One region of the Arthrobacter sp. NicSoilB8 genome, then DNA from elsewhere that is predicted to be linked to it. Evidence: riboswitches for the same ligand, from Rfam matches in the RefSeq annotation. Region 1 holds a riboswitch; each other region holds the start of a gene.
The links. A riboswitch is a leader RNA that binds a small molecule or an ion and turns the genes downstream of it on or off. The one in region 1 is predicted to bind S-adenosylmethionine.
Positions count from the first base shown of each region.

Region 1 (9,640 bases):
CCGTCGGCAAAACGGCCCATCAGGGTCTTGTTGCTGGTCAGGACCACCAGCGGGACGAGGACAAAGGGGATCCCGAAACTGAGGACCACCTGGCTCAGGATGAGGCCCCAGGTGGGGTCGAAGCCGACCGCCAGCAGCACCACGGCCGGAATCAGGGTGACCACGCGGCGGGCCATGACGGGGATCCGGATCTTGAGCAGGCCCTGCATGATGGTTCCGCCGGCATAGCAGCCCACCGAGGTGGATGCCAGGCCGGACGCGAGGAGCCCGACGGCGAACACCACACCCACGATGGGGCCCAGGTTGGCGGTGATGGCCGCGTGCGCGCCCTCGATGGTGTCCGTTCCTTCTTCGCCGCCGAGCGTCGAGGCGGCAAGCAGCAGCATGCCGATGTTGACGATTCCGGCGATGGCCAGCGCGGCCACGACGTCGAAGCGGGTGGCACGGACCAGCCGGGCAACGGCGGACGGGGGGACATGTACGTGTTCGTCCGGGCGGTGCCGGTCGCGGGACAGGGCCGAGTGGACGTAGATGGCGTGCGGCATGACCGTGGCGCCGAGCATGCTGGCGGCCAGCAGGACGGTGTCCGGACCCTGGAAACCGGGCACGAGCCCGGCCACGGCCGCCGCCGGATCGGGCGGGCTGATGAACAACCCGGCCAGGAAGCCGATGGTGATGATGCCGAGCAGGAACATGATGATGAACTCGAAGGGACGCTGCTTCTCCCGTGCCTGCACCGCGAGCAGGAGCATCGAGACCGCGCCGACGATCACGGCACCCAGAGGGAGGGGGAGGCCGAACAGCAGGTGCAGCGCGATTGCTCCGCCCACCACTTCGGCGAGGTCCGTGGCGGCCGCCACGATTTCGGCCTGCAGCCAGAAGGCGCGGCGCCAGAACGGCCTGAGCCGCTCGCCCAGGATCTCCGGAAGGCTCTTGCCGGTGACGATCCCGAGCTTGGCGGACTGGTACTGGACGAGCACGGCCATGACGTTGGCCACCACGAGGACCCAGACCAGAAGGTACCCGTACTGGGCTCCGGCGGTCAGGTTGGCGGCCACGTTTCCAGGATCCACATAGGCAATCGACGCCACAAACGCCGGCCCCAACAGGCCGATCAGCGCCCTGCGGGCACCCGGATGCTTGTAGGTGCGTGCGCCCGGCGGCTGTTGTTCGTGTCCCTTTACGTCCAGCACTGCCAGCTCCCGTGATTTTGCGCGTCCGCGTTGACGCGATGATCGTCACCGACGGAGGAAGCCGCCGGCGTCAAAGTTGATTGCCCACAAAAAGTTCCATATGCCTACAACTAATTATTAGGCATACCGAAACAATAGCTCCGACGGAGGCCTCATGCAATCCGGACGGCCCGCCACGTCTGGGTGAGGTAGGGAAGCCGGAGGGAATCGCCGGGGGCGTGGCCCAAGTGCTCGTGAAGGTACCAGTCGAGATTGGCCATGACCTTGTCCCGGGTGGCCGCCGACGCCGCCAGGTAGTAGCTGCGGGACTTGGCCAGCTCCTGGATGTCCGCGGTGGTGACGGAATCCTCCCACCGGGTCAGGTGGCCCTCCAACCCGGTGAACTCGGGGCCCACGGGAGGCCGGAAGTGGGGTTTGTGGACGTCCCCGGCATGCATGATGCGTGAGAGGCGGTGAACCCAGGGCACCGCCGTGTCCAGTTGATTCCAGATCAGGCCCAGCACGCCGTGCGGCCGCAGGATCCGGGCGATCTCGGCGCTGGCCAGGCGGGGGTCGCACCAGTGCCAGGCCTGGGCAACCGTGACGAGGTCGAATGACCCGGACTCCAGTCCCGTGTGCTCGGCGGTGCCCTCGACGGCGGTAACATCCGGTAGCATCCGGCGCAGCTGCGCAAGCATGTCGGCTGAGGGATCGACGGCCACCGTGTGCAATCCCCGTGCGAACAGGAGTGCCGTGAACTTTCCGGTGCCTGCGCCGATATCCGCGGCGTCCCGCGCTCCCGCAGGGATCAGCCAGTCGGCCGATTCCTGCGGATAGCCCGGGCGGACGCGGTCGTAGTGTGCTCCGCCGTCCTGGAAGCTTTGTCCGAGTTCCTGGCGCCGCTCGCTCTGCAGTTTGGGGCCACTGTGCAGTTTGGGGCCACTGCTCGCTTTGGGGTCGCTGTGCAGTTTGGGGTGAGTGTGCATTTTGGGCACGCTGTGCAACGTGCGATCTCCTTCTGAAAGGTCCTGACGGGTTCAGTTACCTTTCGAATTTACCGCACCGGACCGCGCCAGGATTCTGCCGTGGTTGACGGTCCCTGGCCCGCGGTCCCCGGCCCGCGGTCCCTGGCCCGCGGGCCCCGGTCCGCTGTCCGCAGGCGCCAAATAGTCCACAGCCCTAGTCCGCAGTCCTAGTCCACTGTGCAGGGCGCGGCGCCGGCAGTGCCGGGGGTGTTCGGTGCCCAGTGCGGGTAGATCCGGGTGTCGTTGGCCGGAACCCAGCGTCCGGCGTCCACGACGTAGTCCCAGCCGAGCCCCGTTTGCCGCAGCTGACGCAGCCCGGCCAGGAGCCGCTCGGCATCCTCCAGACGGGAGCCGAGACCGAAGCTGGCCCGCAGGGAGCCGGCGGGCAGGCCGAGCCGCTTGAGCAGCGGATGGGCGCAGAAGCGGCCGTCGCGCAGGCCGATGCCGTGCTCGGCCGACAGGTAGGCGGCCACCAGCCCGGCGTCGTAGCCTTCCACGGAAAAGTTCACGACTCCGATGGTGCCGGTGCCCGGCTGATCGTCTCCGGGGGCACCTCCGGGGGAAGAAGCGGGAGCGGAATCGGCAAAGATCTGGTGTACGGTCACGCCCTCGATGCCTTGGAGACCCTCGACCAGGAAGGACCGGATGGCGTCCTCGTGGGCGTACCACTGTTCCGTGTCCAGGGCCGCGATCACCTGGGTGGCACGGGCCAGGGCGGCCGCACCCAGCACGTTCGGCGAGCCGCCCTCGTGCCGGGCCGGTCCGGTGGTCCAGCTGACGGAGTCGAGCCGGGCATCCTTGACGGCCCCGCCGCCCGCGAGGTGCGGGGTGCCGGCGTCGAGCCAGTCCGTCCGCCCCACCAGCACGCCGGCGCCGAAGGGGGCGTACAGCTTGTGCCCCGAGAACGCGAGGTAGTCGACGTCGTCCGCGGCAATGTTGATCCGCCGGTGCGGGGCCAGCTGCGCGGCGTCGACGACGATCCTGGCGCCGTACTCGTGCGCCAGTGCGGCGAGGGCGGCGATGGGCAGGATTTCCCCGGTGACGTTGGAGGCGCCGGTGACGGCCAGGAGGCTTACGCCGCCGCGGGCGAGCTCGTCCCGGAGGCGGTCCACGGTGGCCGCGAGGGTGGCGGCGGCCACGACGCTGCGGTGCGGGACATTCTGCCAGGGCAGGAGGTTGGCGTGGTGTTCGATGTCGAGGTAGAGGACCTCTCCGGCGGGCCGGCCGTCGAGGAACGGCAGGCAGCCGGCCAGCAGGTTCAAGGAATCGGTGGTGTTGCGGGTAAAGATCACCGCATCGTCCGGTCGGCCGCCCACGAAGTCCCGGACGATGTCGCGGGAGTTCTCGTAGACCGAGGTGCTGATCTGCGACGCGTAGCCGGCGCCGCGGTGGACGCTCGCGTAGTACGGCAGGATTTCGTTCAGGTAGGCCGAGACGACTGACAGGGCCGGGGCCGAGGCGCCGTAGTCGAGGTTGGCGTAGCGGGCGTGGCCGCCGTGGATCAGCGGGGCCTGGATTTCGGCCCCGGTGACGGCGGCCAACGGACGGGCCGCGGCGGCAAACCGCGTGTGGAATTCGGGGGCAGTGGGAAAAACGGCAGTAGTCATGGGACCTCACTCGACCAGGACCCCACATCGTGGGAGTCCGCGCTTGCCGGGTCCGTTCCGGACCGGCCAGGTCGTCACCCGGGGCACCCCACCGCGACTGGAGGGTTGCCGGCCAGCAAACCGGGGTTTAGCGCTGGCACTCGTGACCTGCATCGAGCGTAGGACATCGGCGCCGCCGGGGAAAAGGCGGCCGCCGAATGTGAAGGGAATTGTTACGCGCGCAAAACCCGCACTGGCCGAACAAAGAACGGCGGCGGCCCCGGGATGGGGGCCGCCGCCGCAGTTTGTTCGGCCGGCGCCGGATTTCGGTTGAAGCCTAAGCCGGGTTGTGCCTACAGGAGGTCGTCGAGTCCGGGGTTGAGCCGCTTGAGGACTTCCGAGTGGAGGATCGAGTTGGTGGCGAGGGCGTTGCCGCCGAAGGGCCCGTCCTCGCCCTCGAGCGAGGTGAAGCGGCCGCCGGCCTCGGTCACGATCGGCACGAGGGCGGCCATGTCGTAGAGGTTCAGCTCGGGCTCGCAGGCGATGTCCACCGCCCCCTCGGCCACGAGACAGTACGACCAGAAGTCGCCATAGGCACGGGTGCGCCACACCTCTTCGGTGAGGCCCAGGAACTCGTCCAGGTTCCCGCGTTCCTTCCAGCCGCCGAGGCTGGAATAGGACAGCGACGCGTCCTCGAGCCTGGACACGTTGGACACCTTCAGCCGCGTGGCGGCCGCCAGCGAACGGCCCGTGTAGGCACCTGCCCCTTTGGCCGCCCACCAGCGCTTGCCCAGTGCCGGCGCGCTGACGACGCCGACCACCGGCTCGCCCTCATCGACGAGGGCGATCAGGGTGGCCCAGACCGGGACGCCGCGGACAAAGTTCTTGGTGCCGTCGATCGGGTCGATGATCCAGCGGCGGGAGCCGTGGCCCGAGCTGCCGAATTCCTCGCCCAGGACGGCGTCGCGGGGACGGGACCGGGAGAGCTGGCCGCGGATGGCCTCTTCGGCGGACTTGTCGGCATCGGTGACCGGGGTGAGGTCGGGCTTCGTTTCAATCCGAAGGTCCAGCGCCTTGAAGCGGCTCATGGTCTGGGAATCGACGGAATCTGCCAGTACATGGGCAAGGCGCAGGTCATCGTTGTAGCTCGAAGCGGTTTGGCTCATGGTTCCAAACTACCGGCAAAGCGGGCCGCCTGCCGGGAGGCCGCGGCGCTGCGCCGCGGGCCGGGGGAGCGGCACCGCCTAGGACACGGTACCCAGTTCTTTCGTTTCCTGTGCTTCCTGCCGCGGGTCGGTGCCCAGGAGCCGGCGCAGGGACGCAAGGCGGGCGGGTCCGGAGGCTCCCGCGTGCCCGGCCGCGACCCAGGCGTCCACGCCGCAGTTGACGGCGGTGGCGTCGTGTTTGCAGCCGCGTTCGCAATCGTCGGTGCCCGGTTCCAGATCGGGGAACGAACGGAGGATCCGGTCCGGATCCACGTGGGCCAGGCCAAAGGAGCGAATGCCGGGGGTGTCGATGATCCAGCTTCCGGCCGGGGAGTCGTTGACCTTGAGCGCCAGCGCGGAGGAGGAGGTGTGGCGGCCGCGGCCGGTCACGGCATTGACGCCGCCCGTGGCACGCTCGGCCCCGGTCAGGGCGTTGACCATGGTGGACTTGCCGACGCCGGAGTGGCCCAGCATGACCGTGACCTTCCCGTCGAGGTAGCCGCGCAGCTGGGACACGGCGTCCTTGTCCAGCCGGGCCGAGAGCCCGTCGTCGGAGCGGGCGTCGATGCCGGACGCGGCAGAGTCTGCCGTCTTGGAGATGATGACCGGGAAGTCGAGGTGCGTGTAATTGGACAGCAGTTCGGCGGGATCCTTGACGTCGGCCTTGGTGACCAGCAGCAGCGGCTCAATGCCGGCGTCGTAGGCCGCCACCAGGGCTCGGTCGATGAAACCGGTCCGGGGCTCCGGATTGGCCGCGGCGACCACGACCACGAGCTGGTCTGCGTTGGCCACCACGGCGCGTTCGATCGGGTCCGTGTCGTCGGCGCTGCGGCGCAGCAGCGTCTTGCGGTCCTGGATCTTGACCAGCCGCGCGAGGGTGTCCGGCTCGCCGCTGACATCACCGACGAGGGAGACGAAGTCACCGGCCACCACGGGATTGCGGCGCAGTTCCCGGGCCCGCGCCGCGATGATCTTGCGTTCCTCGTCAGTTCCTTCCCCGACGACGGCGGTGTAGCGTCCGCGGTCAACGGTGATGATGCGCCCGGTGACGGCGTCGTCGTGGCTGGGCCGGTCCTTGGTGCGGGGCCGGGTGCCCTTCTTGTTGGGGCGGATCCGGACGTCGGACTCGTCCCAGGAGTCAGTGCTGCGTGCCACCGGCGGTGTCCTCGTCTGCGGCGGTTCCCTGGGCCAGCATGGCGTCCCAGAGCTGCGGGAAATCGGGCATGGTCTTGGCGGTGGTCCCGATATCCTCGACTTCCACGCCGGGCACGGCAAGGCCGAGGATGGCGCCGGCGGTGGCCATGCGGTGGTCGGCGTAGCTGTGCACGACGCCGCCGTGCAGCCGGGCCGGGCGGATGATGAGTCCGTCGGCCGTCTCTTCGGCGTCGCCGCCGAGGCGGGTGATTTCCGCGACGAGGGCGGCGAGCCGGTCCGTTTCGTGGCCCCGGAGGTGCGCGATGCCGCTCAGTCGCGAGGGGCCGGCGGCCAGGGCGCAGAGCGCCGCCACGGTGGGGGCGAGCTCGCTGGTCTCGTCGAAGTCGCCGCCCTTGATCTCCGGTCCGCCGCTCACGGTCAAGGTGCCGCCGTTGAGCGTCACAGTTGCGCCCATGGCAGTCAGGATGCCGCGCCAGAGATCGCCGACCTGGGTGGTCCCGGCGGGCCAGTTCGGGATCCGCACGGTGCCGCGGGTGGCGAGGGCCGCCGCGAGGAACGGTCCGGCGTTGGAGAGGTCCTGTTCGATCCGCTGGTCGAAGGCGCGGATGGGGCCCGGGGAGACAACCCAGTGGTTCGGCACCGAGTCATCGACCGCCACACCGACGCCGCGCAGCACGGCCACTGTCATGTTGATGTGGTCCAGGCTCGGCACGGGCTTGCCGGGGTGTTCGGTGCTGCGGTGCTCGAGGTGGAGTCCCTCGGTGAAGCGGGCGCCGGCCAGCAGCAGGGCGGAGACGAACTGGGACGAGGCGCTGGCGTCGATGATGAGGTGGCCGCCGCGGACTTCGCCCGTGCCGTGCACGCTGAAGGGCAGCGACGACGCCGGGCCGCCGTCGGGCGCGCTGACCGCCACGCCCAGCCCGGTCAGGGCCTCGATGATGGTGCCCATCGGCCGTTTGCGGGCGTGCGGGTCGCCGTCGAAGCCGGACTCGCCGCGGCGCAGGGCGGCCACGGGCGGCACGAAGCGCATGACCGTCCCGGCGAGGCCGCAGTCGATCGCCGTGTCCGCGGCGGCGTCGTCCATGCTGATCGGGAGGATTTCGAGGTCGGGGCCGAAGGCGCCGTCGCCGGGAACCTCGGTGACGGCGGCCCCCAGCTTCCGCAGCGCCTCAATCATGAGCGCGGAATCCCGGGAGTGCAGGGGCGCCCGCAGGCGGGACGGCCCGTCGGCGAGGGCGGCGAGCACGAGGTACCGGTTGGTCAGGGATTTGGAACCCGGAACGGTGACGGTGGCGTCCACCGGCCGTGCGGCATAGGGCGCCTTCCAGTGCGGACCGCCGTCGGCAGTATGGGAGCCGGCAGAGTGGGAAGGGACAGTTTCGGAGGGGGTGGCGCCAGTCATTACCGTCTTAGGCTCCGGCCGCGTGGGTTGCCTTGCGCACGACTTTGTCGGCCTTCTTCAGCTTCTTGTTGGTCGACTTCCGGGCATCGGCGGCGAGGTGACCGGCGCTCTTCTTGGCGTCCGCGGCCAGGTGCCCGGCGCGCCAGGCCAGGCTGGGCTTTCCGGCGGTGTCGACGGCGGCGAGGAGCACGCCGCCGGTCAGCGAAACGTTCTTCAGGAGCTGCTTGCGGCGGGCGTCCCGGGCTTCCTTCGAGGAAATGTCCGCGCTGCGCCATTCGACGTAGCCGTTCAGGGCCGAAGTGACGGCCAGGACGGTGGCTGCCAGCCGGGCGGACTTGCCGAGTGCGAAGCAGATGCCGGCACCGATCTGGGTGCCGCCGATCACGCGCGCCAGGACTTTTTCGTTCGTCTGGAACGGCAGTGCGTCGGCCGTGCGGCGCAACAGGGGGGACAACTGCGTCGCGGTGTCATCCGCATTCTTGAGCTTGTCCATGCCGGCGAGGACGAAACTGGAGGCGAGCATGGGCCGGGCGAGAAAGCGGACAAACGACATGAATTTCCTCCTGGATGGACGAACCGCGGATTCACTGCGGGGGAACCGGTTCTAGTCTTGCACTTTTGCGGAATATTTGCCCGCCGGACGTGGTTGTGAAAGGCAGATTCCAGCAGGCTGAGGAAGGCGGAGATTTGACGCGGGTTTTGGACAGGAGGGAACTGGAAGCCGGTTCCGGGCAGCCGTGGGCCGTCGTGCTTCCGGCGGTTCCGGGTGCCCGGCAGAAGGTGACAGTAGACTTGAAGGCAATGAGCACCATGGACCCGGCCGTTGCGGCCATGCACGAGGTTGCCGGAAACGACGCCACGCCCACCGAAACACCTGAGGCCAGTACGGCTGCCGCCCTGGAAACCGAGGTGGACGGCAAGCCTCTGGACGTCTCCACCGAGTCCGCGGAGGAGCGCCGGGTGCGCTTTGAACGCGATGCCATGCAGTACGTGGACCAGCTGTATTCGGCGGCCATGAGGATGGCCCGGAATCCCTCGGACGCCGAGGACCTGGTCCAGGAGGCGTACACGAAGGCGTTTTCCGCGTTCCACCAGTACAAGCCCGGCACCAACCTGAAGGCCTGGCTGTACCGCATCCTGACCAATACCTATATCAATCTGTACCGGAAGCGTCAGCGTGAGCCGCTTCAGTCGAACTCGGACACCATCGAGGACTGGCAGCTTGCCCGCGCGGAGTCGCACACTTCGTCCGGACTCCGTTCGGCGGAGGCCGAGGCCCTCGACCACCTGCCCGATTCCGACGTGAAGCGCGCACTCCAGTCGATTCCGGAGGAATTCCGGCTGGCGGTGTACTTCGCCGACGTCGAGGGCTTCGCCTACAAGGAAATTTCAGACATCATGAACACCCCCATCGGAACCGTCATGTCCCGGCTGCACCGCGGCCGGAAGATGCTGCGGGACATGCTGGCCGATTATGCCGCCGAGCGGGGATTCAGGGCCGCCACCGAGTCAAGCACCGCGGCCGACAGCAACAAACAGGAGAACAGGAAATGAGCGACTGCCAGGGACTGGGCGATTGCGACGACGCCCGGATGCAACGTATCTATGAATATCTGGATGGCGCGCTCACGCACAGTGACATCGCAGAGATCAAGGACCACCTGGACAGTTGCCCGGAGTGCCTGGAGCAGTACGACCTCGAATGTGTCATCCGCGTGATGGTCAAGCGTTCGTGCACCGAAGCGGCTCCGGAAAACCTCAAGAACTCCATCCTGGACCGGATCCACTCCATCCGGACCGTGGAGGCCTGAGGCCGGGTCGCTATGGACATAAACGAATGACCCCGGAAGCCGTAAGGTTTCCGGGGTCATTCGTTTAAAGCTGTCAATCAAGCTTTGCTTAGGCGTTGGGGCGCTTACCGTGGTTCGCGCCGCCACGCTTACGGTCACGACGTTTACGTGCACGTTTGCTCATAGCTGGCCTCCTTAATCTTGGTACTCAAAAGAGCTGCCCTCAAGTCTCCCACATCGCGGCACCCGCCGCGAACCGGGGACCCGTACTACGAGTTAGCGTGGGGTCAGTCCTCCAGTGAATT
Region 1 is NZ_AP024655.1:3,354,853-3,364,492, reverse strand. It holds gene LDO15_RS15165 (Nramp family divalent metal transporter) at 1-1,118, opposite strand, end outside; gene LDO15_RS15160 (class I SAM-dependent methyltransferase) at 1,346-2,158, opposite strand; gene LDO15_RS15155 (aminotransferase class V-fold PLP-dependent enzyme) at 2,365-3,804, opposite strand; SAM riboswitch class IV at 3,839-3,952, opposite strand; gene hisN (histidinol-phosphatase) at 4,137-4,949, opposite strand; gene LDO15_RS15145 (ribosome small subunit-dependent GTPase A) at 5,028-6,143, opposite strand; gene aroA (3-phosphoshikimate 1-carboxyvinyltransferase) at 6,127-7,545, opposite strand; gene LDO15_RS15135 (DoxX family protein) at 7,553-8,098, opposite strand; gene LDO15_RS15130 (sigma-70 family RNA polymerase sigma factor) at 8,347-9,099, shown strand; gene rsrA (mycothiol system anti-sigma-R factor) at 9,096-9,356, shown strand; gene LDO15_RS15120 (PadR family transcriptional regulator) at 9,623-9,640, opposite strand, start outside.

Region 2 (9,640 bases), 1.9 Mb from region 1:
GTGCCCGTTCTGCCCGACGACTTCCAGCGCCAGCTCCCCATCTGGGCGGTGGCCCGGCCCGAGGCGCTGCGCTCGGCCCCGGTCCGTGCCGTACTGGAGGCGATCCGCCAGGAAATCCGGGACCGCCAGGACGTGCTGTCCGGCTGATCCGCGGGTTAACCCAGGTTGCCCGGGTCCGCGCAGTGCGCGGATCCGGGCAGCCTGCCCCGCAAAGGGTTTCCCCGGCGGGTTTCCCCTTCCGGCGGGGATGCCGTTTACCGGCGGACTACCGTTTGCCGGCGGCGAGGAGGTCCGCGGTGCCCCGGGCATCGGCGGCGTCGACGTCGTGCAGCGAGACGCCGCGGGTCTCCTTGAGGAAGAAGACGGCGACGGCGGTGATCGCGCAGGCGATCAGGAGGTAGATGGCCACCGGGACGGACGACTTGAACTGGCCCAGGAGCGCGACGGCGATGATCGGCGCGAGCGAACCGGCCACGATCGAGGTCACCTGGTAGCCGAGGGAAACACCGGAGTACCGCATGCGGGTCGGGAACATCTCCGCCATGATGGCCGGCTGACCGGCGTACATCAGGGCGTGGAAGAGCAGCCCGATGATGACCGCGGCGAGGATGATGAGATCGTTTCCGGTGTCCATCATCGGGAAGGCGAAGAAGCCCCAGGTCGCACCGAGAACGGCGCCGGCCATGTAGACGGGCTTGCGGCCCAGCCTGTCCGAGAGCCTGCCGACCATGGGCACCACGGAGAAGTGGATGAAGTGCGCCACCAGCAGGAGCAGCAGGATCCGGGAGGTGTCGGCGTGGACCACCGTCTTGAGGTAGGTGATCGAGAACGTGACCACGAGGTAGTACAGGATGTTTTCCGCGAAGCGCAGGCCCATCGCGGTGAACACGCCGCGGGGGTAGCGGCGGAAGACCTCGGCAACGCCGTAGCCCTTGTGGCCTGCTTCGACCTCCTTGCGTGCTTCCAGGAAGATCGGGGCGTCGCGGACCTTGGTGCGGATGTAGTAGCCGATCAGGACGATCACTGCCGAGAGCCAGAAGGCGACCCGCCAGCCCCAGCCGAGGAAGTCCGCGGAGGACAGCACGGAGGACAGGATGAACAGCACAGCGGTGGCGAAGAGGTTGCCGAGCGGGACGGCAGACTGCGGCCAGCTGGCCCAGAAGCCGCGGGACTTGCTGGGGCTGTGCTCGGCGACCAGGAGGACGGCGCCGCCCCATTCACCGCCGACGGCGAAGCCCTGGGCGAAGCGCAGGAAGACCAGCAGCGCCGGGGCCCAGTAGCCGATCTGCGCAAACGTGGGGAGGCAGCCCATCAGGAAGGTGGACACGCCTACCAGGATAATGCTGAGCTGGAGCAGCTGCTTGCGGCCGAATTTGTCGCCGAAGTGGCCGAACACGATTCCGCCGATCGGGCGGGCGATGAAGCCGACGGCGTAGGTGAGGAAGGCCGCGAGGATGCCGTCCAGTTCCGTGCCTGAATTGGGGAAGAACGCCTTGCCGAAGACCAGTGTGGCCGCGGATGCGTAGAGGAAAAATTCGTACCATTCCACCACGGTGCCGGCCATGGAGGCCGCCACCACCTTCTTGAGACCGGACGTTTTGACGTCGGTTTCTTCAGCGCGCCTTGCAGCGTTTTCCGTACTCATCGAGACTCCTTCGGCGTCGCCATCGACGCCCTGTGGACCATTGGGCTGAGGACGCCTGTGATGCAGGGCACACGGCGTCATTCCCCACGAGTATGGACGCTCCCGCCCTGGGCCTCAACGGCCATTAGTGCAGAGCGCATCTGCAAAAACGCACACGGCGGCCGGGCCTAGTGGCCGAAGAAGGTCTCCCGAAGCTGGCCGCTAAGCTGGCCGATTTCGGTCAGGAAGCCGTCGTGGCCGATCGGCGCCTCGATGATGTGCACGTCGGCGCCGCCCGGCAGGGCCTCGGCCAGGGCCCGGGACTGGGCCGGGAAGTACAGGCGGTCCGAGTCGACGGCCGCCACCAGGAACTCAGCTGTGGCCGGAGCCAGCGATTCGCGGAGGCTTCCGCGCCCGCGGCAGACGTCGTGGCTCATGAGCGCCTCGGTGATGGCGATGTAGCTGTTGGCATCGAAGCGCCGGACCAGCTTGTTGCCCTGGTGGTCGAGGTAGCTTTCCACCTGGTAGCGGCCGCGTCCGGCCAGCGACCCTGCCTCCAGGGGCGCCTCGGACTCCTGGGCGTTGCGGCCGAACCGGCCGTCGAGTTCGGCCGCGGAGCGGTAGGTGATGTGCGCGATGCGGCGGGCCAGGGCCAGCCCGGCCTCGGGTTCCGGGCCGCCGTAGTAGTCGCCGCCGTTGAAGTGCGGGTCCTGGCGGATGGCCAGGGTCTGGGCCTGCGCAAAGGCGATCTGTTCGGCGGTGCTGCTGGCGCCGACCGAAATCACGGCGCAGCGCCGGACCCGCCCCGGGTACGTGACGGCCCATTCCAGGGCGCGCGCGCCGCCGAGCGAGCCTCCCACGACCGCGTACCAGCTGCCGATGCCCAGGGCGTCGGCCAGGCGCGCCTCGGCGGCGGTGGTGTCCCGCAGCGTGACGAGCGGAAAGCGCGATCCCCAGGGGCGCCCGTCGGGGGCCGGAGTGGAAGGGCCCGTGGAGCCGTAGCAGCCGCCCAGGATGTTGATCGACACGACGAAGTATTTGTCCGTGTCCACGGGAGCACCGGGTCCGGCCAGCTGTTCCCACCAGCCGGGTTCCTCGCTGGCGCCGCGGGTCACATGGGTGTCCCCGGTCAGGGCATGTTCAATCAGGACGGCGTTGGAGGCATCCGCGTTCAGGGTTCCCCACGTCTCATAGGCGAGGACGACATCCGGCAGCGGGACCCCGGATTCGAGCTGCAGGTCACCGATCCGGACGTGCTGGACTGTCCCGTCCGGCACGCGGGACGCAATGCCGGCGGACGCACCGCCCGGGGCACTTCCGGCGGACGCACCGCCCGGGGCACTGCCGGCAGGAGTGCTGCCCGGGGCACTTCCGGCAGGAGTGCTGCCGGCGGTACCGGAATTTCGGGCTTGTTTGGTTTCGGGTTCACCGCTGCGGGTGACGGCAATCGTCATGTGAGGACCTAACTTCGCGCTTGCCTGCCGTCAGCTGACCGGCAGGCCAGGTCTTCACCCGGGGCACCCCGCCGCAAAAGGAGGGTTGCCGGCCAGCAAGCCGGGGCTGTCGCTGGCACTCATGACCTTGTACGAGTGTACGAAACAGGGTGCGGAAATGACGAAGATTGTGACTTCCATGTGACAGCCGGGCGCCGGCACTCCCCTTTCACGGACAGTGCCGGCGCCGTCGGCACACCTAGTCGCTCTTGGCCGCGCGGAATCCGGCGTCGAGGTCCGCGAGGATGTCGTCAATGTGTTCCAGGCCGACCGAGAGCCGCACCAGCCCCGGGGTCACGCCCGCCACGGCCTGCTGCTCGGCCGAGAGCTGGCTGTGGGTGGTCGACGCCGGGTGGATCACCAGGGATCGGACGTCGCCGATGTTCGCGACGTGCGAGTGCAGTTCGAGGGCATCGACGAACCGCTTGCCGGCCTCGGCTCCCCCGGCGATATTGAACGCGACGACGGCGCCGGTCCCCTTGGGCCCGTACTTGCGCCCGCGCTCGTACCACGGGCTGGACGGCAGCCCGGCGTAGGCGACCGATTCGACGTCGTCCCTGGCCTCCAGCCATTGCGCCACCTTGGTGGCGTTGGCCACGTGCCGCTCGACGCGCAGGCTGAGTGTCTCAATGCCCTGGGCGATGAGGAAGGCGTTGAACGGGGACACCGCCGAGCCGAGGTCGCGCAGGAGCTGGACGCGGGCCTTGAGGATGTAGGCGAGGTTGGCCCCCAGGGCGCCGTCCGCACCGAGGTCGCGGGCGTAGACCAGGCCGTTGTAGGTGGGATCCGGGGTGTTGAAGCCGGGGAACCGCCCGGGGTCCTTGCCGAAGTCGAAGTTGCCCGAATCCACGATCACCCCGGCGATCGCCGCGCCGTGGCCGCCGAGGTACTTGGTGGCGGAGTGAACCACGATGTCCGCGCCCCACTCGATGGGACGGATGAGGTAGGGGGTGGACAGGGTGTTGTCCACGATCAGGGGAACGCCGGCCTCATGGGCGACCTTGGAGATGCCCTCGATGTCGAGCACGTCCTGGCGGGGGTTGGAGACCACTTCTCCGAAGAACAGCTTGGTGTTGGGCTGGACGGCGTCCCGCCAGTGGTCCAGGTTGTCCGGGTCCGCAACGAAGGTCACGGAGATGCCGAACTTCTTCAGCGTGTGGGCGAGCAGGTTGTAGGTTCCGCCGTAGAGGCTGGGGCTGGCCACCACGTGGTCCCCGGCTTCGGCGACGTTGAGGATCGCGAAGGTTTCGGCGGCCTGGCCGGAGCTTAGCAGCAGGGCCGCGAGGCCGCCTTCAAGGCTGGCCACGCGCTGCTCCACGGCGTCCTGGGTGGGGTTGCCGATCCGGGTGTAGATGGGGGCGAGCTCGGCGAGCGCGAAGCGGTTCGCGGCGCTCTCGGCGCTGGGGAACACGAACGACGTCGTCTGGTAGATCGGGAGGGACCGCGCGCCGGTGGCGGAGTCCGCCTCCTGGCCGGCATGGATCTGGCGGGTTTCGAAGGACCAGGCAGTGGACATTGATGCTCCTCAAGGGACCGGGCACAGCACCGTCCAGGGCCATCGGCCCGGACCGGCACAGGCGCCGCGCTTGCCCTCCGGCGGGCGCCGGACGGCCGGGTCTTCACCCGGGGCACCCCACCGCGATACGAGGGTTGCCGGCCAGCAAGCCGGGGCTGTGCGCTGGCACTCATGACCTTGATTCAGTGTAGGAATGGCGGCAGGCCGCTGGATAGCTTTGTGACGAACATGAAGCGGACGGGCCCGTGTGCGGTGATGGCGCCGTCCGGAACGCCGCGGAAGGCGCGGCCATGACATCCTATGACGGTAAGGCAAGCCTAAGCTGAGAGCCGCATCACAAAGTGCCAAGATGATGGCATGCGCATGGATCACGTCTCTTACGCCTGTGAACACGATGGCTTGGCAGCCACCACTGAACGTATTGCGTCTGCCCTCGGCGTCGAAGCCGTGAAGGGTGGAGTGCACCCCCGTTTCGGGACACGCAACATGATTATCCCGCTCGCGGGACACAAGTACCTGGAAGTCGTAGAGGTACTGAACCACCCGGCGTCGGACAAGGCGCCCTTCGGACAGGCAGTCCGGGCCCGCTCCGAAGCCGGCGGCGGCTGGATGGGCTGGTGCGTCGAAGTGGACGACCTCGCCCCGTTCGAGGAGCGTCTCGGCCGCTCGGCCGTGAACGGCAACAGGAAGTTCCCCGACGGCCGCGAGCTGGTCTGGAAGCAGATCGGCATCCTCGGCCTTATCGCCGACCCCCAAGTGCCCTACATGCTCAAGTGGGAGGGCAACCCGGAGCTTCACCCCTCCAACGCCTACGCGAGCGATGTCAAGATGTCCGCGCTGACCATTGCCGGTTCGGCAGAGCGCGTGACGGAATGGCTGGGCGAACCGGTGGAGAAGCCGCTGGAGGACGTCGCGGTCAACTGGATCGCGCCGCACGGCACGCCCGGCATCCTCTCCGTCACCTTCGAGACCGCCTCCGGGGCAGTCACGATCTAACGCTCCACCTGCCCCACACTTCGGCCGCCATCTAAGGGTGCCAACGATGTCACCCTTAGATGGCGGCCGATATCTTTTTAAAGCCCGGATCTTTCAAAGCCCGGATCTTTTCAAAGCCCGGGTCACCGGCTCTCCGGGCCCAACAAGCAACGCGGGGTCACTTGCGGCCCGTCCAGGCGCTCCGGACGGGCCGCAAGTGACCCCGCGTTGCTTTGTGGGCGGCTCAGCCCAGGCCCACGGCCTTGCCGAACAGGCTGAACCCCACGAACGCGACGGTGTCCAGGATGGCGTGGGCGATCACGAGCGGCATCACGCGCTTGGTCCGGGTGTAGACGAGGGCGAAGACAACGCCCATCACGGCATTGCCGATGAACGGGCCGAACCCCTGGTACAGGTGGTAGCTGCCGCGGAGCAGGGCGCTGGCGGCGATCGCCGCCGGAGTGCTCCAGCCGAGCTTCCCGAGCCGGTCCAGCAGGTAGCCCACCACAATCACTTCCTCGACGATCCCGTGGCGGATCGCGGACAGGACCAGGACCGGCACGGTCCACCAGTACGCGTCCAGCGCGCTGGGGATGATCGTCGTCGTGATTCCCATGGCCCGGCCGGCGGCGTAGAGCCCCAGGGACGGAATGCCGATGGCCGCGGCCAGCCCCAGCCCCTGCAGGAGGTCCTTGCCGGGCCGGGCGAAATCGAAGCCTAGCTTTCGGAACGCCGAGGTCCCGCGCTCCCCGGCCGGCCAGTGTTCGGTGAGGAAGTAGATCACCAGGGCCACCGGCACCAGTGCGAAGACGATGTCCAGGAGCTGGTAGGTGAGGTCGAAATATTCCCGCGGGCTCTGCGACCGGTTCAGGGTTGACGTCCCCTGGGCCAGCGGGGCCCGGGTCATCTTGTCCATCAGCTGCACCACGGAGTAGACCGCGGACTGTCCGAGCGACAGACCCAGGACAATCAACATTTCGAACCGCAGCCGACGGCGGGAGGGAACCAGCATGCTCCTATCTTGCCTGCAGTTGCCGAGAGTTTGCTGGTCCTTTGGCTGGCGCCGGCCATGCCGGTCCCGCCGGTGGCACCGGCTTTCGGGAGCCCTATGCTTGGGGATTATGAGTGCGCCCCGGAAAATCATCATGATCCGGCACGGCCAGTCCGCCGCCAATGCCGATACCTCGATCTACAACCGTGTTCCGGACTACCGGATTCCGCTGACCCCGCTGGGCCTGGAGCAGGCGACGGCGGCCGGAGACGAGGTCCGGCGCCAGCTCGACGGCCGCCCGGTGTGCGTCTATGTCTCCCCGTACCTGCGCGCCTACCAGACCCTTGAAGCGCTCAACCTCGGTCCGCTCGTGGAGCGGGTGATCGAGGAGCCGCGGCTGCGGGAGCAGGACTGGGCCAACTTCCAGATCGCCGGTGACATCGAGGACCAGAAGGAGCTCCGCAACGCCTACGGGCACTTCTTCTACCGCTTCCGCGAGGGCGAGTCCGGCTCCGACGTGTACGACCGGATTTCCTCATTCATGGAAACCCTGCACCGGCACTGGTCCAAGCCCGGCTATGCGCCGAACGCGCTGTTCGTGACCCACGGGCTGACCATGCGGCTGTTCTGCATGCGCTGGTTCCACTGGTCAGTGGAGTACTTCGAGTCCTTGAACAACCCGGAGAACGCCGAGGTCCGCACCCTGCTGCGCACCGCGCGCGGCAAGTACGAGCTCGACAAGCCGTTCACGCAGTGGGAAAAGAGGCGCGTGGACGAAACCGTCCTCGACGCGCCGCCGATGTTTTTCTAGCTGCTGAGTTTCAGTCCGGAACCCGGGCGATCACCTGCCGGAACTTCCCGCTCGTGCCGCTCTGTTCCGGCGGCTCGGCCGCGCGGACGACGTCGACGTTCCCCAGTTCCAGCCCGGCGAGGTACTCCGACAGCCTCGCGGAGGCCGTGCGCCACACCGCCCCGGCATCGGCGCCGGGTTCCGGTTCGAGCCGGAGGCGGATGGTTGCCGGTCCCGTCTGAACCAGCTGGCTGCGGTGCAATCCGGGCGTATCGTCGACGACGGACCCGATGGCGAGCGGAAGAATCAGGACCGCGGTCCCGTCGGCGGCGAGGAGCCGGAGAACGTCGTCACGGCGGCCGGCGACCCGGATGGCGGGCAGCGGGTTGCCGCATTCGCACGGACCGGCCTTGGCCAGCACTGAGTCCCCGAGGTCGTAGCGGATTCGCGGCTGGACCCGGTTTGCGAGGTTGGTCAGTAGCACGGTGTGGGACGGCTCCCCCGGGGGCGTGGACCGGTAGTCCGCGTCGACCGGCTCCAGGATGGCCCAGTCGCTGTTGACGTGCAGCCAGCCGCGGGGGCAGTCGAACGCGAGCGGTGTGAACTCGGAGGCCGCGTAGGCATCGTGAAGTGAACCTCCAAACGCCTCCGCGATGCGGGCCCGCACTTCCGGCCCGCTGGACTCACCTGCCAGCTCCACCACCACGGGTTTCAGGCGGAGCCGGCCGGCCGCTTGCTCCTCGGCGAGCAGCGCAAGGGCGCTCGGGTAGCCGGTGACAGCTGAGGGGTCGAAGTCGTTGAGGGCCGCCACGAGCTGCGCCAGCGGCTGTTGCACCGGAAAGGCCCGGAACGCGCGCCGGCGCCACCAACTTCGCCGGACCTGCCATTGCACCCAGCCCGCCCCCGCATAGTGTCCGCCAGTGCCCACAACGGCCGCCCAGCGCAACCCGCGGCGGGCCACGGCCAGCAGCTCAACGGGCGACAGCCAGGCCAGGTCGATGCGGAGGGTGAAGGCCTGGGAGACCGCGAGGGAACGGGGATCGTGCACGAAGATACCGGGGTGCCCGGTGGTGCCCGACGATGTGCAGACGAAGTACCGGCCCAGGTAGGGCGTTCCGACCAGGGACGGGTCGGCGATGAAGGCCTCGACTCCGTCCCGGGTGACGGCGGGATCGGTGACCCAGTCATCGAAGTTGGCCATGAGCTCCTGTTTGGTAACCGGTGGCAGCTCCGGCAGGACAACGCCGTCGGCGGGCCGGGCGGCCTTCACATCCCGGTAGAGGCGCCGGTAGAAGGGCGAGCTGGTCCGGGCGTGAGCAACGATCTCCGCCAGCCGGGCGGCCTGGCGCCGGGCCAGGCCGGCCGGCCCCCGGCGCTGGGCCCACAGCTGATCGAGAGCGAAGCCCAGTTCCTCCAACAGCCTGACCACGGTTACCTCCTGGGCTAAGTCGGCGAAAGCAGAGTCAGCGGGCGCGGACGCCCGCCCGCCACACGGCGTGCGTCAGGGGGATGCCGGGCCGGTAAGCCAGGTGCGTCGCCGACGGCGCGTTGAGCAGGTGCAGGTCCGCGCGGTGTCCGACGGCGATCGAGCCCACCGCGCGTTCGCCGTCGACGTCGTTCCCGGACTCCCGACCGAGGGCCAGCGCGCCGCCGAAGGTGGCCGCCCGGACAGCCTCGTGGACGCTGAGCCGCATCTGCAGCACGGCGGTGGTGACGCAGAACGCCATCGAGCTCGTGTAGGACGTCCCCGGGTTGCAGTTGGACGCCAGAGCGATCTGGACACCGGCGTCGAGCAGTTCCCGGCCGGGCGCCAGCGGCTGGCGTGTGGAGAGGTCGCAGGCCGGCAGGCACGTGGCGACCGTGCCGCGCTGCCCGGTTCCGCGGGAGCCAGTCGTCCGGGAGCCGCCGCCGGCGCCGTCCCAGCCGGACCAGCTGGCGGCCAGCGCGTCGATGTCCGCGGCCGACAGGTAGTTCACGTGGTCCACGCTCGCGGCGCCGAATTCCACGGCCAGCCGGACGCCGGGGCCCTCGCCGAGCTGGTTTCCGTGGACGCGCAGCCCCAGGCCGGCGTCCCTGCAGGCCTGCAGCACCCGGCGGGACTGGTCCTCGTTGAAGGCGCCCTGCTCGCAGAACACGTCGGCCCAGCGGACGTAGGGCAGGACGGCGGCGAGCATCGGCCCGCACACCAGTTCCGTGTATTCCTCCGCGTCCATGCCTGCGGGCACGAGGTGCGCCCCCAGATAGGTGACCT
Region 2 is NZ_AP024655.1:1,468,008-1,477,647, reverse strand. It holds gene LDO15_RS06560 (LysR family transcriptional regulator) at 1-147, shown strand, start outside; gene LDO15_RS06555 (MFS transporter) at 266-1,645, opposite strand; gene LDO15_RS06550 (homoserine O-acetyltransferase) at 1,813-3,078, opposite strand; SAM riboswitch class IV at 3,090-3,205, opposite strand; gene LDO15_RS06545 (bifunctional o-acetylhomoserine/o-acetylserine sulfhydrylase) at 3,317-4,633, opposite strand; SAM riboswitch class IV at 4,695-4,810, opposite strand; gene LDO15_RS06540 (VOC family protein) at 4,991-5,629, shown strand; gene LDO15_RS06535 (type II CAAX endopeptidase family protein) at 5,853-6,620, opposite strand; gene LDO15_RS06530 (histidine phosphatase family protein) at 6,730-7,410, shown strand; gene LDO15_RS06525 (phenylacetate--CoA ligase family protein) at 7,421-8,818, opposite strand; gene LDO15_RS06520 (amidohydrolase family protein) at 8,853-9,640, opposite strand, start outside.
Region 2: linked by a shared signal. The riboswitch ahead of LDO15_RS06550 (homoserine O-acetyltransferase) and the one ahead of LDO15_RS15155 (aminotransferase class V-fold PLP-dependent enzyme) in region 1 are both predicted to bind S-adenosylmethionine.

Region 3 (9,640 bases), 1.2 Mb from region 1:
CTGGCCCTGACGATGGCCGGGCTCCTGCGCCCCGTGGCGGGGACAGTCTCGGCCCCGCCGGGGCTGAGTGGTCACGCCAATGGTCGCGGAACTGGTCTCGGCACTGGTCGCGGCACTGGCCGCCAAGGCGAGGGTGCCGGAACCGATCCGTACCGGTGGAAGGCCCAGCAGCTGATCGCCAGGATCGGAACCGTGTTCCAGGAACCCGAGCACCAGTTCGTCACCGGCCGGGTCCTGGACGAGCTCATGTTCGGTCCGCGCCACCTCGGCTACGGCGAGGAACGCGTGGACGAGCTCCTGGAGCGGCTGCGGCTGACAGAACTCGTGGAGGCCAACCCGTACACGCTCTCCGGAGGCGAAAAGCGGCGCCTGTCGGTGGCCACGGTGCTGGCGGCGCATCCGCAGGTGCTGGTCCTGGACGAACCCACTTTCGGCCAGGACGCCAACACGTGGGCGGAGCTCGCCTCCTTCCTCTCCGAACTCCTCGACGCCGGCACCGCGGTGGTTTCCGTTACGCACGACGCCGAATTTTCCGCCGTCCTGGGCGGCACCGAACTCCGCCTCCACACCCCCGCAGCGGCGGCCGGCGCGCCCGCCCCGGACCTTGAGCTTCCGGAGGGGGCTTCGCCATGAGGGACGCACTCAGCCTCCGCGGCAACCATGCACTGCTGACCCGGGCCAACCCGCTCGCCAAGTTCACCGCGGTCACGTTGATCACCCTGGTCCTGGCACTGTCCATTGACTGGGTTTCGGCGTCCGTGGCGCTGGCCTTCGAGCTGCTGCTCCTGCCGCTCGCCGGCCTGACCCTGGCTTTGCTGTGGCAGCGCGGCTGGCCGCTGATCCTCGCGGCCGCGCTGGGCGGCTGGAGCACCGCTATCCTTGCGCCCGACGCCGGATCCGTCCTGTTCGACGCCGGGATCTGGTCCATCAGCGCCGGCTCGCTGCAGCTGGGGATCGGCTTCATGCTCCGCGGGCTTGCGATCGCGCTGCCGGCGGTGCTGCTCATGAGCTGCACCGACCCCACGGACCTGGCCGACGCCCTGGCCCAGAAAGCGAAGCTGCCGCACCGGTTCGTCCTGGGCACCCTGGCGGCCATGCGGCTGGTCGGGATCATGGCCGAGCAGTGGCAGACGATCGGGATGGCCCGGCGCGCCCGCGGCGTCGGCTCGAGCGGCAACCCCTACCAGCGGTTCCGCGCCACCCTGGGCCAGAGCTTCGGCCTGCTGGTGCAGGCCATCCGGAGCGCGTCCCGGCTCGCAGTGACCATGGAGGCCCGCGGGTTCGGCGGCGCGACGCGGACCTGGGCCAGGCCGTCCACGTTCAGCGGACTCGATGTCTGGGTGCTGCTGGGCGGGCTTGGCATCGCGGCAGCCGCCGCGGCCGCAGCCCTGGGCGCGGGCACCTGGAATCTCGTCTTCCTCGCACGCCAGTAGCCGGGCCCGCCACGGTGGCTACGCCGTTTATCGCATGATGCGGGTATCCCTGTGACATTAACGGCATTCCGGCGGGAATGCCCGGGGTTAATAAATCATCCGTGATATTTTCGGGGCATGACTCAACCGACTGCTGAACACGTAGGCCTCCTGCTCCGCGAAGCGCGCGGGGCGAAGGGCTGGACCCAGGGACAACTCGCCGCCGAGCTGGGCACCAGCCAGAGCGCCATCGCCCGGATGGAACAGGGCAAGCAGAACCTGAGCCTGAAGATGATCCAGCGGCTGGAGACGATCGTCGGGCACAGCATCGTCAAAGTGGGCCGGCCCCAGATGACCCACCTCCGGGTCGAGGGCGGCCGGACGCTCTCCGGCGCCGTGGACGTCAACAGCAGCAAGAACGCCGGCGTCGCGCTGTTGTGCGCCAGCCTCATCAACCGCGGCACCACTACGCTGCGCCGGCTGGCCAGGATCGAGGAAGTCAACCGGATCGTGGAGGTGCTGACCAGCATCGGCGTCGAATGCACCTGGCTCAACGCGAACGACCTCCAGATCCGCCGCCCGGCCGTCCTGGACCTGGCTTCCACGGATGTGGAGGCCGCGCGCCGGACCCGCAGCGTCATCATGCTCCTGGGCCCGCTGCTGGACGAGGCCGACACCTACCGGCTGCCCTACGCCGGCGGCTGCGACCTCGGTACCCGCACGGTCCAGCCGCACATGCAGGCGCTGCGCCAGTTCGGCCTGAGCGTGGAGGCGAAGTCCGGGTTCTACGCTGTCCAGGCGCCGCCGTCGGACGGGCACGACCGCTCCTTCGTGCTCAGCGAACGCGGCGACACCGTCACGGAGAACGCCATCATGGCCGCGGCCCACCGGCGCGGCACCACCATCATCCGCAACGCCAGCCCCAACTACATGGTGCAGGACCTCTGCTTCTACCTGCAGATGCTCGGCGTGGACATCGCGGGCGTCGGCACCACCACCCTGAAGATCACCGGCCGCCCGTCAATCGACGTCGACATCGAATACTTCCCGTCCGAGGACCCGATCGAGGCGATGAGCCTCATCACCGCCGGCATCGTGACGAACTCGGAAGTCACCATCCGCCGGGTCCCGATCGAGTTCATGGAAATTGAACTCGCCACGCTGGAGCAGATGGGACAGCGGCTCGAGGTCTCCGGGGAGTATTTTGCCCGCAACGGCCGCACACGCCTGGTGGACGTCACCACCAGGCCCTCGGAGCTGGGGGCACCGGAGGACAAGATCCACCCGATGCCCTTCCCCGGCCTGAACATCGACAACCTGCCGTTCTTCGCGGTGATTGCCGCCAACGCCCACGGCCAGACCATGATCCACGACTGGGTGTACGAGAACCGGGCCATCTACCTGACCGAGCTGAACAAACTGGGTGCCCAGGTGCAGCTGCTCGACCCGCACCGGATCTACGTCAACGGGCCCACCAAGTGGCGTGCCGCCGAGGTGGGCTGCCCGCCGGCCCTCCGCCCCGCCGCCTGCCTGCTGCTGGCCATGCTGGCGGCCCGAGGCGTCTCGGAGCTGCGGAACATCTATGTCATTGAGCGCGGCTACGAGGACCTGGCGGAGCGGCTTAACACCATCGGCGCGAAAATCGAGTACTTCCAGGACTGATCCCAGACTGATCCCAAGCAACGCGGGGTCAGATCGCGCCCGTCCGGAGGGGCGGCATGGGCGCGGAGTGACCCCGCGTTGGTGTAGGGCGTTTCGGCGGATCCTGACGCACAATAGATTCATGCGCACCTTCGGCGTGGAGGAAGAACTGCTGATAGTGGACCCCGAATCGGGGATGCTGCTTGCCCTCGCCGACCTCATGCTGCCCAGCCTGGTGCCGCCGAATCAGGCCGCCGCCCGGGTTCTCGCGGGACAGCAGCCGGTCCACGAAGGCGGCGCCGACTTCAGCTACGAACTCAAGCTCGAACAGATCGAGACCCAGACGCGGCCGTGCCTGGACTACCCGGAGCTGCTCCGGCAGCTGCGGCAGGGCCGGGCACTCGCGGACCGCGCCGCCCGGGCGCACGGCGGACGGGTTGCCGCGCTGGCGACCTCGCCCCAAGGCGCCGCCACCCACCTGACGCCGAAGCAGCGGTATATGACCATGCAGGAACGCTTCGGGCTCACAGTCCGGAACCAGCTGACCTGCGGCCTGCATGTCCACACCTTCGTGGAGACCCCGGAGGAAGGCGTGGCCGTGATGGACCGGATCCGCGACAAGCTGGCCGTGCTGATCGCCCTCAGCGCAAATTCCCCGTACTGGAACGGCGCGGAGACCGGATTCGAAAGCTACCGCACCCAGGCATGGAACCGCTGGCCTGGCTCGGGCCCCACGATGATCTTCGGCAGCCTGCCGATCTACCGGCGGGTGGTGACCCGGTTGGTGGAAAGCGGCGTCCTGCTGGATGAGGGGATGATCTATTTCGATGCGCGGCTGTGCCGCCAGCACCCCACCGTGGAGGTCAGGGTCGCCGATGTCTGCCTGCGGTCCGAGGACGCGGCGCTGATCGCCGTGATCGTGCGCGCCCTGGTCGAATCGGCGTCGCGGGAATGGAACGACGGCGTCGACCCCGCCCCGGTGCCCACGCTGCTGCTGCGGATGGCCGCCTGGCAGGCCAGCAACTGCGGACTGCGCGGGGAGCTGCTGGACTTCGGAACCTTCACCCCCGCCCCGGCCGCCGAGGTGGTCAGGGCGCTCGTGGACTTCGTGGCCCCCGTACTGGAGGAACAGGGCGAGCTGGAGCTGGTGCGCGAGGGTGTCGACAGGATCCTGGCAGAGGGCACAGGCTCGCAGCTGCAGCGGGGGCCGTTCCGGGACGGCGGCCTGGCCGCCGTCGTCGAACGGGCCGTCGAAGTCACGACGCAGGGGACCGCCGCCGGCGAAGGATCGTCCCTGGGCAGGGCCCGCAGGGGCTGAGCGGAGCCCGCCGAGGCAGCAGTTCGCGGCAATGTCATGCGGGCAAACTGCCGCGAACTGCGATCTCGCGGCGGGGATCGGCCCTAGACCTGCTTGAGCGCCTGGCCGAGGTCGCGGATTAGGTCCTCGACGTCCTCCAGGCCCACCGAAAGCCGCACCACGCCGTCGCTGAGCCCGATCGCCGCACGGCCTTCCGGGCCCATGGCGCGGTGCGTCGTGGTGGCAGGGTGCGTGATGAGGGACTTCGAATCGCCAAGGTTGTTGGAGATGTCGATGATGCGCAGCGCGTCCAGGAGCGCGAAGGCGGCCTCCTTGGCGGTGCGCCCGGGGGAGGGCGACAGCTCCAGCGTCAGCACGGTTCCGCCGGCCTTCATCTGCTTCACCGCGAGTTCGTGCTGCGGGTGGGAGGGCAGCAGCGGGTACTTTACCCAGCTGACCGCTGGCTGTCCCTCGAGCCATTCGGCCAGCCGCAGGGCGGAGGCGGAGGAATGGTTGACGCGCAGGGCCATGGTCTCCAGGCCCTTGGTCAGGACCCAGGCGTTGAAGGCGGAGAGCGAAGGCCCGGTGTGCCGCATGAGCTGCTTGACGGGCCCGTCGATGAATTCCTTGGTGCCCAGAATCGCGCCGCCGAGCACGCGTCCCTGGCCGTCGATGTGCTTGGTGCCGGAGTAGACGATCACGTCCGCGCCGAGGTCGCCGCAGCGCTGCAGGAGCGGGGTGGCGAAGACGTTGTCGACCACCACTGTGGCGCCTGCCGCATGCGCCAGTTCGCTGACGGCGGCGATGTCCACGATTTCCTGCATCGGGTTCGACGGCGACTCGAAGAAGACCGCCGTCGTCGGCTCCGAGAGCGCGGACCGCCACTGATCCAGGTCCGGGCCGTCGACGAAGACGGTCTCGACGCCCCAGCGCGGCAGGATCTCGTTGAGGATCACGAAGCACGAGCCGAAGAGCGAGCGGGCGGCGACGACCCGGTCGCCGGCCGCCAGCAGCGCGCCCAGGGCGGTGAAGACGGCGGACATGCCCGACGCGGTCGCAAAACACGCCTCGGTGCCCTCGAGCAGCCGGAGCCGCTCCTGGAAGGTCGCGACCGACGGGTTGCCGTAGCGGGAGTAGACGAAGCGCTCGTCCTCCCCGGTGAAGGCGCGCTCGGCGGCGGCAGCGGACTCGTAGACGAAGCCCGAGTTGAGGAAGATCGGCTCGGTGGTTTCTTGGAAGCCGGTGCGGTCAAGGCCGCCACGGACGGCCTGGGTGTCGGCGGACCAGCCGGCGGCGTCGGGATTGAAAGTCACTTAAATCTTTCCGAGGTTGGTGGGCAGGCCGCGGTTCTTCCAGCCGTTGACGGTACGTTCGCCAAGCCGGTCAGTCTCGCCTTCGAAGCCCTCAAGGACGTTGTAGGAGGTGTAGCCGGCGGCCGTCGCGGCCGTCGCTGCGGCGATCGACCGGGCGCCGGAGCGGCACAGGAACACAAGTTCGACGGCGGCGGTCTCCGGTGCCTGCTGTTGTAGCTGTTCCACGAAGTGCGGGTTCGGCACGCCGCCGGCGAGGGTCCACTGGATGAAGAGCGGATCGTTTCGGCTGCCGCCTGCCGGCGCAGTGTCCGGGACGCCGATGTGGGCCCATTCGCCCTCGGTCCGGACGTCCACCAGGATGGCTCCGGCTTCGAGCTTGTCCCACGCTTCCTGCGGGCTGAGGTCTCCGGCGTAGCTCATGCGTGGCCCTCGAATGCCTGGTCGGCGCCGAACTCGTCGGTGTCGAGCTCGTCAACGGCGTTGGCCACGGCGGCGTCCGCGCTCGCAATCGCGGCCGGCAGGACCAGTGCCTGCGCCACGATCACCGTGCTGCCGTTGAACGTGGCGGCGGGGCTTCCGTGCAGGACATAGCCCTCGGCCAGGGCGGTCGACACACGCTCGCAGAAGGCGCGGTCATCGGCGCCGGTGAACAGGCGGTAGGCCAGCTTCTCCTCGCCGGCGGATGCCGTACCGGGGGCTGTGCCGGGGGCGGCTGCTGTGTCGGGTATAGCGGGGGTGGACGGGTCGGGCACGACGGATCTCCTCTTTCACGCTTGCAGCTCGAATGGTCGATATGCCGAGTATTCACCTGAGGCACCCCGCCGCGAAAGGGAGGGTTGCCGACCGGCCAGTCAGGGCTTGGCACCGGTTCTCATTACTCCCCAAAAACGTAACACCTACGACGCCGGCCCGCACCGCCGCCGTCGTCATGTTCCGTAACCGGACCCCCACGGCCGGGGTCAGAGGGAGCGCGGTGCAGGCGACGGAGAGGCGAGTAGTGCCGGGTTCCAGTTTCGGGTACTGCCCACTCGTGCGCGCCGGGACATTGCGCCGTGTACTGGGGAGACCGGACCGATGCGTCGGCCGGTGTCGCATAGTTCATGCATCACGTTGTCTGCGCATCACGATGTCTGTGAACGAAAGTGACGGCGATCAAGCTTTTCATCTGTCAAATTGTCTGTGAATCGGCGGCCGGGAAACGGCCGGAGCCGCAACCGCGGCCCGGCAGGTGACGGCGGAATGGAGCAATGATGGGCCCGCGTGTACTGGTTACCGGGATCGCAAGCGCCGCCGGCCGCGCCGTCGCGGCCCAGCTCGCCGCCCGCGGCATCCCCTGTCTCGGCTCCGACGCCCGCGCCGACACCCGTCAGGCCGACGACGGCCCCGCTGCGGCGGCGGTCAGGCTCCTGCCGGCGACGGACCCGGACATGGTCCTGGACCTTCGCCGGCTGGTGGACGGGGAAGCCATCAACGTCATCATTCCGACCCTCACCGCGGAACTTCCGGTCCTGGCCGCGGCCCGCGCCGGATTCGCCCAGGACGTGCGGATCATCGTTGGCGACCCCGCCGCGGTGGCCCTCGCCAACGACCGCCTGTTCACGGCCTGGGCGTTGCAGGCAGCGGGCATTCCGGTGCCCCGCTTCGCGGTACCGGGCGACCTCGCCGCCGCGCCGGCATCCCTCGCCGCCCTCAACGGCCCCGTCGTGGTCAAACAGCGGGTCTTCAAAGGCTCCCGTGCTGTCCACCTGCTGGCCGGGACCGCGTCCGTATGCTGGCAGAACATGGCGGCCGGTCAGCTGGTCCAGGAGTTCATCCCGGGCGCCGATTACGTGGCCCTGGTGTTCGGCACCCCGGCCCGCAACGCGATGGCGCCCGTGGCCGTGGTCCTGGAGAAGACGAAGACCCCGTACGGACGTGCCGGCAGCGACGAAGTCAGCCGCAGGGTTCCGGCGGCCGAGGCCAGGGATGTGCGCAAGCTCGGCCTGGCCGCCGTCCGCACGCTGGGGCTGACCGGGCCGGTCCAGGTCCAGATCCGCCGCCGCGCCGACGGAACCCCCGTGGTGCTGGGCGTCTGCGCGACTCTGGGCGAGAACAGCACCTGGGCACCGGAACTGCTCGATGCCGTGCTGGCAACCTTCATGCTCCCGGCGTTCAACCCGGCATCCTTCCGGCGGTGCCCTGCAGTTCCCGCGGATGCCCTGGGCTGAGCAAACGCCAACGCGGGGTCACTTACGGCCCGTGTCGGGCGGCGGGACGGGCCGTAAGTGACCCCGCGTTGCTATTCGATGGTGGCGAAGAGGGCGTTGAGTTCGGCCGTGAGCTGCCGGCGCAGTTCCGGGGTGCCGATTTCCTGGCCGTCGATGTGGTTCACGGGCGCCAGGAGCCGGATGCTGGAGATCAGCCAGACGGCGTCGGCATCCAGCAGGTCTTTCGGCTCCAGCGGCCCATAGCCCAGCTCCCAGCCGGCCGCCTTGGCGGCGGTGAACAGGGCGCCCTGCGAGGTGCCCGGCAGGATGCCGCTGTCCAGCTGCGGCGTGATGAGCCGCCGGATCGTGCGGACGCCGCCGGCACCGTCGTCCACGGTTTCCAGGTGCGCCAGCAGAACGGTCGACGTCGGCCCCTCCAGAACCCGGCCGTCCGCGGACGTGAAGATGACGTCGTCGGCGCCATGCTGGTGCGCGTAGCGCAGCGCGGCCATGTTCACGGCGTAGGAGAGGGTCTTGGCGCCGAGCAGCAGCCAGGGGGCGCGCTCGCCGACTTCGCTGTCGTAACCGCGGTCCAGCAGGATGACGTCGATTCCGGTCTCGCGCTGGCGGCGGCCCGCGGCCGCGGGGGCGGAGGCCTGGACCCAGCAGGTGGGGGCGGCGGCGCCCTCCGGCCCGCGGGTGACGAGCAGCTTCACCACGACCTCGTCCCGGGCCGTGCCGCCGGCCGCGGCCACGGCAGGATCCTGGCGCCGGTACTCGCTGATGGCGGTATCCACGGCCCGGCGCCAGACGTCCTCGGCGGGAATGTCCAGCTCCAGCAGGCGGGCGGAGCCGGCCAGCCGGGTCAGGTGCGCCTGGATCTTGCGCGGCCGGCCGCCCACAGCCAGCAGTGATTCAAAAACGCCGTCGCCGCGGGTGGCGCCCAGGTCCGTGGCCATCAGCTGCGGCTTCGACGCGTCCGCAACGCGGCCGCCGTCGAACGCCGGGTCCAGGAAGACCAGAACGGTCGCGGGCGCAGGAACAGGGGCAGGAGTGGTCATGGCTACAGCTTAGTCTCGGAGGTCCCGGGATAGGATTTGCACGTTGCCCGTTCCGGAACTGTTCCGCGGGCCTTGTACTTTGAGGGGTTCGCCTGTGCTGTGGCCATTTCCGCTGGCGGAAACTTTACCGTCCTGGGCAATTCTGATCCTGACCGTGATCGACTCCGCCATCCGCGTGCTGGCACTGGGCATCATCCCCGGAAACCGGCGCCCCACCACCGCGATGGCCTGGCTGCTGGGCATCTTCATTGTCCCCACCATCGGCCTGGCCTTGTTCCTGCTGTTCGGCAACTTCCGGCTCTCCCGCAAGCGCCGCGCGCAGCAGGACGCGGTGAACACCCGGGTGCGCGCCGGGACCTCGGAACTGGCGATGCTGGAAAGCGGCTACGCCGGACCCGAATGGGTGGCGTCCGCCGCGGAACTGAACAAGACGCTGGGCTCGCTGCCGATGGTGGACGGCAACCAGGTGGAGCTCCTGCCCGGCTACCCAGACTCCATCAAGGCGATGACAGAGGCGGTCCGCGGCGCAAAGTCCTTCGTCAACGCCGAGTTCTACATCATGAGCTCGGACCACGTCACGGACGATCTGCTGACCGCGATGGAAGAAGCCGCCGAGCGTGGCGTCGAGGTCCGTGTCCTCTTCGATCACCTCGGCACGCTTCGCATCAAGGGCTACCGCAGGCTGATCGCCCGGCTCAACGCCAGCAAGATCCGCTGGCGGCCCATGCTG
Region 3 is NZ_AP024655.1:4,588,554-4,598,193, reverse strand. It holds gene LDO15_RS20805 (ABC transporter ATP-binding protein) at 1-633, shown strand, start outside; gene LDO15_RS20800 (energy-coupling factor transporter transmembrane component T) at 630-1,433, shown strand; gene LDO15_RS20795 (UDP-N-acetylglucosamine 1-carboxyvinyltransferase) at 1,551-3,074, shown strand; gene LDO15_RS20790 (glutamate--cysteine ligase) at 3,196-4,371, shown strand; gene LDO15_RS20785 (O-succinylhomoserine sulfhydrylase) at 4,455-5,663, opposite strand; gene LDO15_RS20780 (rhodanese-like domain-containing protein) at 5,664-6,083, opposite strand; gene LDO15_RS20775 (DUF1737 domain-containing protein) at 6,080-6,391, opposite strand; SAM riboswitch class IV at 6,428-6,542, opposite strand; gene LDO15_RS20770 (hypothetical protein) at 6,911-7,870, shown strand; gene LDO15_RS20765 (aminodeoxychorismate lyase) at 7,942-8,910, opposite strand; gene cls (cardiolipin synthase) at 9,008-9,640, shown strand, end outside.
Region 3: linked by a shared signal. The riboswitch ahead of LDO15_RS20775 (DUF1737 domain-containing protein) and the one ahead of LDO15_RS15155 (aminotransferase class V-fold PLP-dependent enzyme) in region 1 are both predicted to bind S-adenosylmethionine.